DNA from 2 places in the Dickeya chrysanthemi NCPPB 402 genome. Region 1 is predicted to be linked to the other one. Evidence: predicted binding sites of a transcription regulator. Region 1 holds the regulator's gene; the other holds the start of a gene.
The links. The regulator sigma-54, encoded in region 1, starts transcription at its own class of promoters, with help from an activator protein. The targets are predictions, from matches to a motif close to GTTGGCACANNTTTCGCTNT.

Region 1 (4,430 bases):
ACTTCCGGCGTTTCCGGCAGGTTACGCACGTCAATGCTGACCGCCGCGGAGATGTTCCGTTCCGCCAGCGTGTGCGCCAGTTCGGGCAGCAATACCACCGGCAGGTTATCTACACAATAGAAACCCATGTCTTCCAGCGCGCGCAGTGCTACGGATTTTCCCGAACCTGAACGACCACTGACAATCATCAGCACCATCTGACGACTCCCCCCTGGCAGCAGGATGGTGAATGTCCACCGCCACAGTTAGCTAACTTCATTTTCCCGGCTAAGCCGGCATTCTGTCAGGCTTGCGCCTGACGTCGCACGTATTGTCATGACATAGTGTTGTTATATGCGCTGTTCCCGCTCATACGCCGGATAGCGCTTAAAACGGGCGCCACCAGCCATCAGGGTTGGTCGGGCAGATCCGCTTCCGTCATGATCTGATACAGTTCATCATCATCTTGCGCTGCGCGCAGGCGCTTACATACGGTTTTATCCGCCAGCCGTTTGGCGACGAGCGATAAGGTATGTAAATGGGTTTTACATTGTTCAGCAGGAACCAGCAAGGCAAAAAGCAGGTCGACCGGTTGGTTGTCGATGGCGTCAAACGCTATCGGCTGTTCCAACTGGATAAAGACGCCGACTGCGCCGAGCGTATTTTCGTCCTCCAGCTTGCCATGCGGAATGGCGATGCCGTTGCCGATACCGGTACTGCCCATGCGCTCACGGGTCAGAATGGCTTCAAACACCATCTGCGGCGGCAAGTTGAGCTGTCTGGCGGCCAGTTCACTGATGATTTCCAGTGCACGCTTTTTGCTCTGACAGTGGACAGCGCTACGCGTGCACTCCTTACGGAGGACGGCGCTAAGTTGCATAACGGGCTCGTTGTTCATGATACGTTCACTTAACGACACTGTTGCCTTCGGTTACCAGCCTGCCATGCGGCAGGCTGGTCGCTGTCCCTGCACCTGAAACGGCGAAATCAGTGCTGTTTCAGTTTATCCTTATGTTTGTTTAACTGTCTCGCCAGCTTATCGATCAGCAGATCGATGGCGGCGTACATATCACCCGCTTCCGATGTGGCATGCAGCTCACCTCCGTTGACGTGGATCGTGGCATCTGCAATGTGCAGGATCTTTTCCACTTTCAATACCACGTACACCTGATTGATACGATCAAAGTATTGCTCAAGTTTGGCGAATTTTGAGGTTACGAATTCGCGCAGAGCATCCGTAATTTCGACATGGTGTCCGGTAATGTTAAGCTGCATATCGTCTTCCTTCTCATGTAGGGGTCAAACCAGCTGTTTGCGTTGGTTTGACGGCGGGATAGATAAAGACTCTCGATACTTGGCGACAGTTCGGCGAGCCACAATGATTCCCTGTTCGGAAAGCAGTGAGGTCAGTTTGCTGTCGCTTAGCGGTTTAGCGGGATTTTCCGCTGCAATGAGTTTTCTCACCAGCGCACGGATGGCGGTGGATGATGCCTCGCCGCCGCTGTCGGTGTTGACGTGACTGGAAAAGAAATACTTCAGCTCAAAAATACCGCGCGGACTGTGCAGAAATTTCTGGGTCGTTACGCGGGAAATGGTGGACTCGTGCATCTCCACGGCCTGAGCGATATCCGCCAGCACCATGGGTTTCATAAATTCTTCACCGTGTTCGAAGAACGCCTGTTGTTGCTCCACAATGCAACGGGTGACTTTCAACAGGGTATCGTTACGGCTTTCCAGACTCTTGATGAGCCAGCGGGCTTCCTGCAGGTGGCTGCGGATGAATTGCCCGTCGCTGTCGTTGCGCGCACTGTTGCCGAGGGCGGCGTACTGCTGGTTGATCTGCAACCGGGGTACGCTGTCGGTATTGAGCTCCACCGTCCACTGTCCCTGTATCTTGCGCACCAGTACGTCCGGAATCACATACTCGGATTCGCCGGTATTGATCGACTGACCTGGGCGCGGATCGAGCGATTGAATCAGCGCCAGCGCTTCTTTCAATACCTCTTCTTTGAGGCGGCTGGTACGAATGAGGGTGCGGAAGTCATGGTTGGCGAGCAGATCAAGGTATTCGCTAACGATAAGTTTGGCTTCAGCCAGACGGGGAATGCCGCTGTCGAACTGGGACAGCTGTACCAGCAGGCATTCGCGTAAATCGCGGGCGGCCACGCCGACAGGGTCAAAACGCTGTACGCGTTTGAGCACCGCTTCCACCTCTTCCAGCGTCACCTCGTCATTACCGATACTGTCGCGGATATCGTCCAGCGACACCGTCAGGTAACCGGTGCTGTCCACCGCATCCACGATGGACGTGGCGATGGCGGCGTCGGTATCGGAAAACGGCGTCAACTCCACCTGCCACATCAGGTAATCCTGCAGCGTCTGTGTGGTTTCACCCTGATAGACCGGCAGCTCTTCGTCACGGTAGTCGGTGCTGGTGCCGGACGGCGTACCGGCGGTGTAGATTTCATCCCAGGCGGCGTCGAGCGGCAACTCGTCGGGCATCTCTTTTTGCTCCAGCGCCTCGCGGGTGTCCAGCGTTTCGCTGTCGCTGCTTTCCTGGGTTTCCACTTCGTCATGAATATCGGCCTGCTCCAGCAACGGGTTGCTTTCCAGCGCCTGTTGGATTTCCTGCTGGAGTTCAAGCGTGGACAACTGCAGCAGGCGGATGGCCTGCTGTAACTGCGGTGTCATAGCCAGTTGCTGGCTGAGCCTGAGTTGCAAACCTTGCTTCATAACGTGGGTTAACTTCCTTTTGAATTATCAACCTAATACATGACGTTATCAGAGTCGGAAGCCTTCGCCCAGATAGACTCGTTTTACCTGCTCATTCGCCAGTATATCCATCGGAGAGCCGTGGGCAATAAGCTGGCCCTGACTAACGATATAAGCACGCTCACAGACATCGAGCGTTTCGCGGACATTATGGTCGGTAATCAGTACCCCCAGCCCGCTATCGCGCAGATGTTCAATGATTTTTTTGATGTCGATAACCGAGATAGGGTCTACCCCGGCAAAGGGTTCGTCCAGCAGGATGAATTTGGGGTTGGCAGCCAGCGCCCGGGCGATCTCCACCCGACGACGTTCACCGCCGGACAGCGATTGTCCCAGACTATCGCGCAGGTGAACAATGTGAAACTCTTCCATTAGTTCGTTGGCGCGATCCTGCTGCTGTTCCCGGGTCAGATCTTTTCTGACTTCCAGCACCGCCATCAGGTTGTCGTACACGCTGAGTCGCCGGAAAATCGACGCTTCCTGCGGCAGGTAGCCGATACCGCGGCGGGCGCGATCGTGCAACGGCAGCAAGCTGATGTCCTCACCGTCGATGACGATGCGGCCCTCGTCGCGCGGGACGATACCGACAACCATGTAGAAGGTGGTTGTCTTCCCGGCGCCGTTGGGCCCGAGCAGCCCAACGATTTCGCCCGAATTGACATTCAGGCTGACGTTTTCCACCACTTTGCGGCCTTTATACGCCTTGGCCAGATTTTCGGCGATTAGTGTTGCCATGGATTAGCACATTACTCACTGTTGTTTGGCGGGTTTGCCGGTGTTGCCGGCCGGCTTGGCACCATTCTGCGTGCCTTTGTCCTGCAACTGTGTCGGAACCAGCACGGTCGTGACGCGTTTACCCTTATCACTGAAGGCTTCCATCTGCTGCTGTTGCACCAGATAAGTAATGCGGTCGCCCTTAACGTTGCTGTCCAGTTGCTCCAGGTAAGCATCGCCGGTCAGGATGACCAGTTGCTTATCCATCTCGTAACGCATTTTCTGGGCATGGCCTTTCACCGGCTTACCATTGTCCTGCATTTGGTAGAAGGTGGCCGGGTTACCATAGCCTTCGATCACTTCGTGACCTTGCTGGCCGTTAGGGCGGGTGACGACCACCTTGTCGGCTTGTGCTTTTATTGAACCCTGCGTGACGAGGACGTTGCCGGTGAACGTCACCACATTGCCCTGCATGTCCAGCGCCTGCTGGTCGGAGGTAATGTGGATAGGCTGCTCGGTGTCTCCGGTCAACGCCAGTGCCGGAATGCTGACGGCAAAAAGCGAGCTGGCGATCAGAATGCTGTGTAAGACATTAATTTTTTGGTTGGATTTCATAATAGGATTTTACCTTATCGATCAGCTCGGCGGTTTTGCTGCGCAGGTTCCCGCGCATTTTCAGTCCGTTAGAAGTAAAGTTGACACCGTACAGGGTGACTTCGTCATCCGAGGTCACATCCTGCGTAACCAGATTAATCTGCGCATTATCCGTTTTAATTCGCTCCAGTTGCGAATCGTTGGTCAGACTATTGACCTCAACGTGACCATACAGATAAAGCATGCGGTCTTTGGTCAGCTTGGCGCGATCAGCGCGCACCGACCAGGTCGCGATCGCTTGTTCATTGAACATGGTCGCTACCGGTTGAGTAAACCAGCTCACTTGCTCTGCATTGTAGTGTTCCGCTTTT
Region 2 (4,430 bases), 630 kb from region 1:
TCTCACGGCCTGGGGGTACTGGTTCATGTGGATGGCGGTGGGGATTTCGGAAATTACCGCTATCGGCGTGTATGTACAGTACTGGTTCCCGACGCTACCGCAGTGGATACCGGCGATTGGCGCGGTGGCGCTGGTGGCTGCCGCTAATCTGGCTGCCGTTCGGTTGTACGGTGAAATTGAGTTCTGGTTCTCGATGATCAAGATCACCACCATTGTGGTGATGATCGTGGTGGGTGTGGGCATTATTTTCTTTGGCATCGGCAATCACGGCCAGGCGACCGGGTTCACCAACCTGACCGAACATGGCGGCTTTCTGGCGGGCGGCTGGAAAGGGTTGTTGTTTGCGCTCTGTCTGGTAGTGGCGTCTTATCAGGGGGTAGAGCTGGTCGGTATTACCGCCGGTGAAGCGCGCAATCCGCAGGTGACGCTGAAACGGGCGATCAACAATATCCTGTGGCGTATTCTGATTTTCTATGTCGGCGCCATTTTCGTGATTGTGACCATTTTCCCGTGGAATGAAATCGGCACGTCCGGCAGTCCGTTTGTGCTGACCTTTGCCAAAATCGGCATTACTGCCGCCGCCGGCATCATCAACTTCGTGGTGCTGACTGCGGCGTTGTCCGGTTGCAACAGCGGTATGTATAGCTGTGGGCGTATGCTCTATTCGCTGGCTAACAACCGCCAGTTGCCGGCGGCATTGGGCCGTGTAACGGCAGGCGGTGTGCCGGCCATCGGCGTCATGGTGTCGATTCTGTGCCTGGTGGCGGGTTCTGCATTGAACTACGTTATTCCTAACCCGGAAAAAGTGTTCGTGTACGTCTACAGCGCCAGCGTATTGCCGGGCATGATTCCTTGGTTTGTGGTGCTGATCAGCCAGTTGCGTTTTCGCCAGCAACACCAGTCGGCGATTGCCGGCCATCCGTTCAAGTCCATTCTGTTCCCGTGGGTGAATTACCTGACGATGGCGTTTCTCCTCTGTGTGCTGGTCGGGATGTATATCAACGAAGACACGCGCATGTCGCTGGTGGTCGGCGGTATTTTCCTGGCGGCGGTCAGCCTGATTTATGTGGCGCTGGGGTTAGGTAAGAAACAGATGCAAATGCAGACCGAAGCAGAGTAATCGTGGCTGGCGGCGGGTGGTGACGGTGGATTGAAGCGGCTTTTGACCGTAAATGAGCAAAGCATAAGCAAACGCATCATTTCTGTGAAAAAAGCACTGGACAGCCCCCTATTAAATCCGTACTATCCCCACCCGCAACGGCGCTACGCGCCCGTAGCTCAGCTGGATAGAGCGCTGCCCTCCGGAGGCAGAGGTCTCAGGTTCGAATCCTGTCGGGCGCGCCATTAAGTTGGGCGCGGGAGCTGCGGAGGTACTTATTACCCCGTAAATCGAGTACCGGAATACGTAGTAAAGCAGTGGTATATGGTGGCTATAGCTCAGTTGGTAGAGCCCTGGATTGTGATTCCAGTTGTCGTGGGTTCGAGTCCCATTAGCCACCCCAGTTTTAAAGTTTGTGACGCGCGAAGGTGGCGGAATTGGTAGACGCGCTAGCTTCAGGTGTTAGTGTCCTTAGGACGTGAGGGTTCAAGTCCCTCTCTTCGCACCACACAGACGATTAGCATGACATCATGATCGGCGAGTAGCGCAGCTTGGTAGCGCAACTGGTTTGGGACCAGTGGGTCGGAGGTTCGAATCCTCTCTCGCCGACCATCCCATTCTTAAGAAACGGCAGTCCATACGGACTGCCGTTTTTTGCTTTTAGCTCACGGTAAAAAACGTCGTGGTTGAGGCGAAACAAGTCACTTATTCCGCTTTACTGTTTTCAAGCACCTTATCGCTACCGAAATATTTCTCTGCCAGCGCTTTTAGCTGACCATTCTGACGCAGTTCCTGTATTTGTTGGTTAAACTCCGCCAGTAATTTGTTACCTTCCGTTGTCTTGGCGAACGGGAAGGAAACTTGTTCGTTTGAGATGGGGCTACCGACCAGTTTTAGCGGCAAGTGACGCTTGTTAATTTCTGCCAGCAGGATGGGGCGCGAGTTAACATAGCCCTGAACACGGTTATTGATAACATCATTAATGGCACCATCGCGGGTTTCATAGGTGCGAATGGTAACGTCATTATTGGGGAAAGCGTTGCGCAGATTGGTGACATGAGTAGAACCCAGCACGCCAGATACCGTTTTACCTTTAAGATCATCCAGAGATTGAATGTCTTTGTTGTTAATACTGGTGACGACTTGCGATGCGTAGTTGAGATACGTGTTGGTGAAGTCGTATTTTTTCTGACGCTCGGTTGTTTTCACAAAATTATTGGCGACAGTATCCAATTTTCCTGCTTCCAGTTGGCCCATCAGTCCGCTGAAATCAGCAGTGGTCCAGACTATCCGGTAACCCAGTTTATGGGCGATGGTTTCTGCCACTTCCACATCATAACCTACTAATGTGCCGTTCTCTTTATAAGAACCCGGAAAACTTTGACCTGTGGTGCCCACGCGTAGCACTTTATTCTGCGTCTCCGCACTCCTGTTGTTATCGCAGCCAACCAGCATTACGGCGGCAAGAAGAGGGAATAGTGCAGTACTGAGGTAGCGAGTCAATCGGGTTCTCATTATGTGATTCCTGTATGAACATTCCTGGTTTGGATAGGGTCGGGTTTGATAGCGGTATCTGTCGCAACGTATTCATCAGCTCTGGGGTAATTACAGGTAAAAACAGTGGGATAAGCATTAAAAACGGTGATGGATCGTTGTTTGTAGAAGGGACTATATCATTCAAAATAAAGGAGAATTTATACCATCATATTATATCTTATCATTATTTGAGTGGTTACAACGCGCAGACAGGATTTTACTATTGTGTTCTGTAGGCTGTGCGAATGGGTTGGTACAGCATAGAGACATCAAGGAACTGCTATGTTTGCCATAAAATCCCCTGGGGTCTATCACCATCAGTCAGGTTTGCTGTCACGCATCGGTGAGTTAATTGCACCGTTTTCGGGTCGTATCGCGGTATTAACCAGCCCGCGAGCTTGGGATGCGGTGCAAAGTAGGCTGTCTGAGAGTTTGACGAAGGCTGACGTACAGTTTGCCGTGCATCTGTTGGAAGGTGAATGTACGCGCGATGCTATCGCATACCATCGGCATCAAATTGCCCAACAGGGCGTTCATTTTGTGCTGGGTGTCGGCGGTGGCCGAGTGATGGACTGCGCCAAAGCGGTTGCTGACGGATTGGACAACGGCCAGGTCGCGACTTTGCCGACGATTGCTGCCACCTGTGCTGCCTGGTCTCCTATCAGTATCTTGTATGATGAACGGGGCGGGCATCAGGGAACGCAGGTATTACAGCGTATGCCTGAGATGGTGCTGGTGGACAGTGATGTGATTGCCCGTAGCGGTGTGCGCTATTTGAAAGCAGGGATCGTCGATGCCCTTGCCAAATGGTATGAGTTTCAACCCTATCTGGCGAAAAACAGCGATAATCTGGCGCTGAACCTCAAAATACAGGCGGCGGCGCTCGCGAAAGACACTTTTGTACAATGGGGCGAACAGGCTTTGCATGACAATGCAGAACAGCGGGTCACACGGGCATTGCAAAAGGTGATCGATGCCAATATTGCCTTGGCAGGACTGGCTAACAGTATGCGTGATGATTCACCTTCGCCTGGCGTCGCCCACGCGATTCATAATCGCATGACACACCTTCCTGAATTGCATGACTGGCTACACGGCGAGAAAGTAGGATACGGATTACGGGTACAGTCGCTGTTGGCGCGTGGCGACGGCTCGGTTGATCCCGATTTGCTGGCACACTTACAGCGTTATGATGCTCCCGCACGTTTACCGGCGTCGGAGGCGCGTTATGTCGAACTGGCAGAAACACTGTCTGAAACATTTAAATTTCCAGAGACGAGTGCCGCTTTGCTGCCATTTTCGCTCACACCAGAGACAATTCGGCACGCGGTGCTTGCGACGCAGTACAGCGCCTGATTTGCTTTTCATCCCCGATTGGAGTATCTCTTTATTTGAATTTTTATTCACTTAAATTGCATTTAAATGGGGATTGAGATGTCGATTATTGCGCCGGTAGAAAAACAGTTTGCTGCTTATAACGCCCATGATTTGGCGGCTTTTTCCGCCTGTTTTCATGAGAACTTCCGGGCTTATCGCATGCCGTCGGAAAGTCCGTCCATAGTGGGGAAAGCCGCGTTGACGGCGTTTTATCGCGATCACCGTTTCAGTAATCCGGCACTGCGTGCTGAACTGGTGTCCCGTACGGTACTGGGTAACCAGGTTTTTGATCATGAAAAGATTTACGGCCTCAGCCCTGAGCCTGTCGAAAGTATCGCCGTGTTTGAAGTGAAAGACGGGTTGATTACGACGGCATGGTTCTACTTTGCCTAGTCGCCGCTTAGTCGTCATGTTCGCG

Region 2: a site for sigma-54 is predicted at 2,663-2,682, ahead of DCH402_RS01090 (amino acid ABC transporter substrate-binding protein). Genes of this name have one in related genera too.

What each region holds. Positions count from the first base shown of each region.
Region 1 is NZ_CM001974.1:4,254,278-4,258,707, reverse strand. It holds gene rapZ (RNase adapter RapZ) at 1-197, opposite strand, end outside; gene ptsN (PTS IIA-like nitrogen regulatory protein PtsN) at 389-877, opposite strand; gene hpf (ribosome hibernation promoting factor) at 967-1,254, opposite strand; gene rpoN (RNA polymerase factor sigma-54) at 1,279-2,712, opposite strand; gene lptB (LPS export ABC transporter ATP-binding protein) at 2,761-3,486, opposite strand; gene lptA (lipopolysaccharide ABC transporter substrate-binding protein LptA) at 3,502-4,080, opposite strand; gene lptC (LPS export ABC transporter periplasmic protein LptC) at 4,058-4,430, opposite strand, start outside.
Region 2 is NZ_CM001974.1:215,828-220,257, forward strand. It holds gene thrP (bifunctional threonine/serine APC transporter ThrP) at 1-1,120, shown strand, start outside; tRNA gene DCH402_RS01070 (tRNA-Arg) at 1,268-1,344, shown strand; tRNA gene DCH402_RS01075 (tRNA-His) at 1,427-1,502, shown strand; tRNA gene DCH402_RS01080 (tRNA-Leu) at 1,522-1,607, shown strand; tRNA gene DCH402_RS01085 (tRNA-Pro) at 1,635-1,711, shown strand; gene DCH402_RS01090 (amino acid ABC transporter substrate-binding protein) at 1,805-2,614, opposite strand; gene DCH402_RS01095 (iron-containing alcohol dehydrogenase family protein) at 2,918-3,991, shown strand; gene DCH402_RS01100 (nuclear transport factor 2 family protein) at 4,070-4,405, shown strand.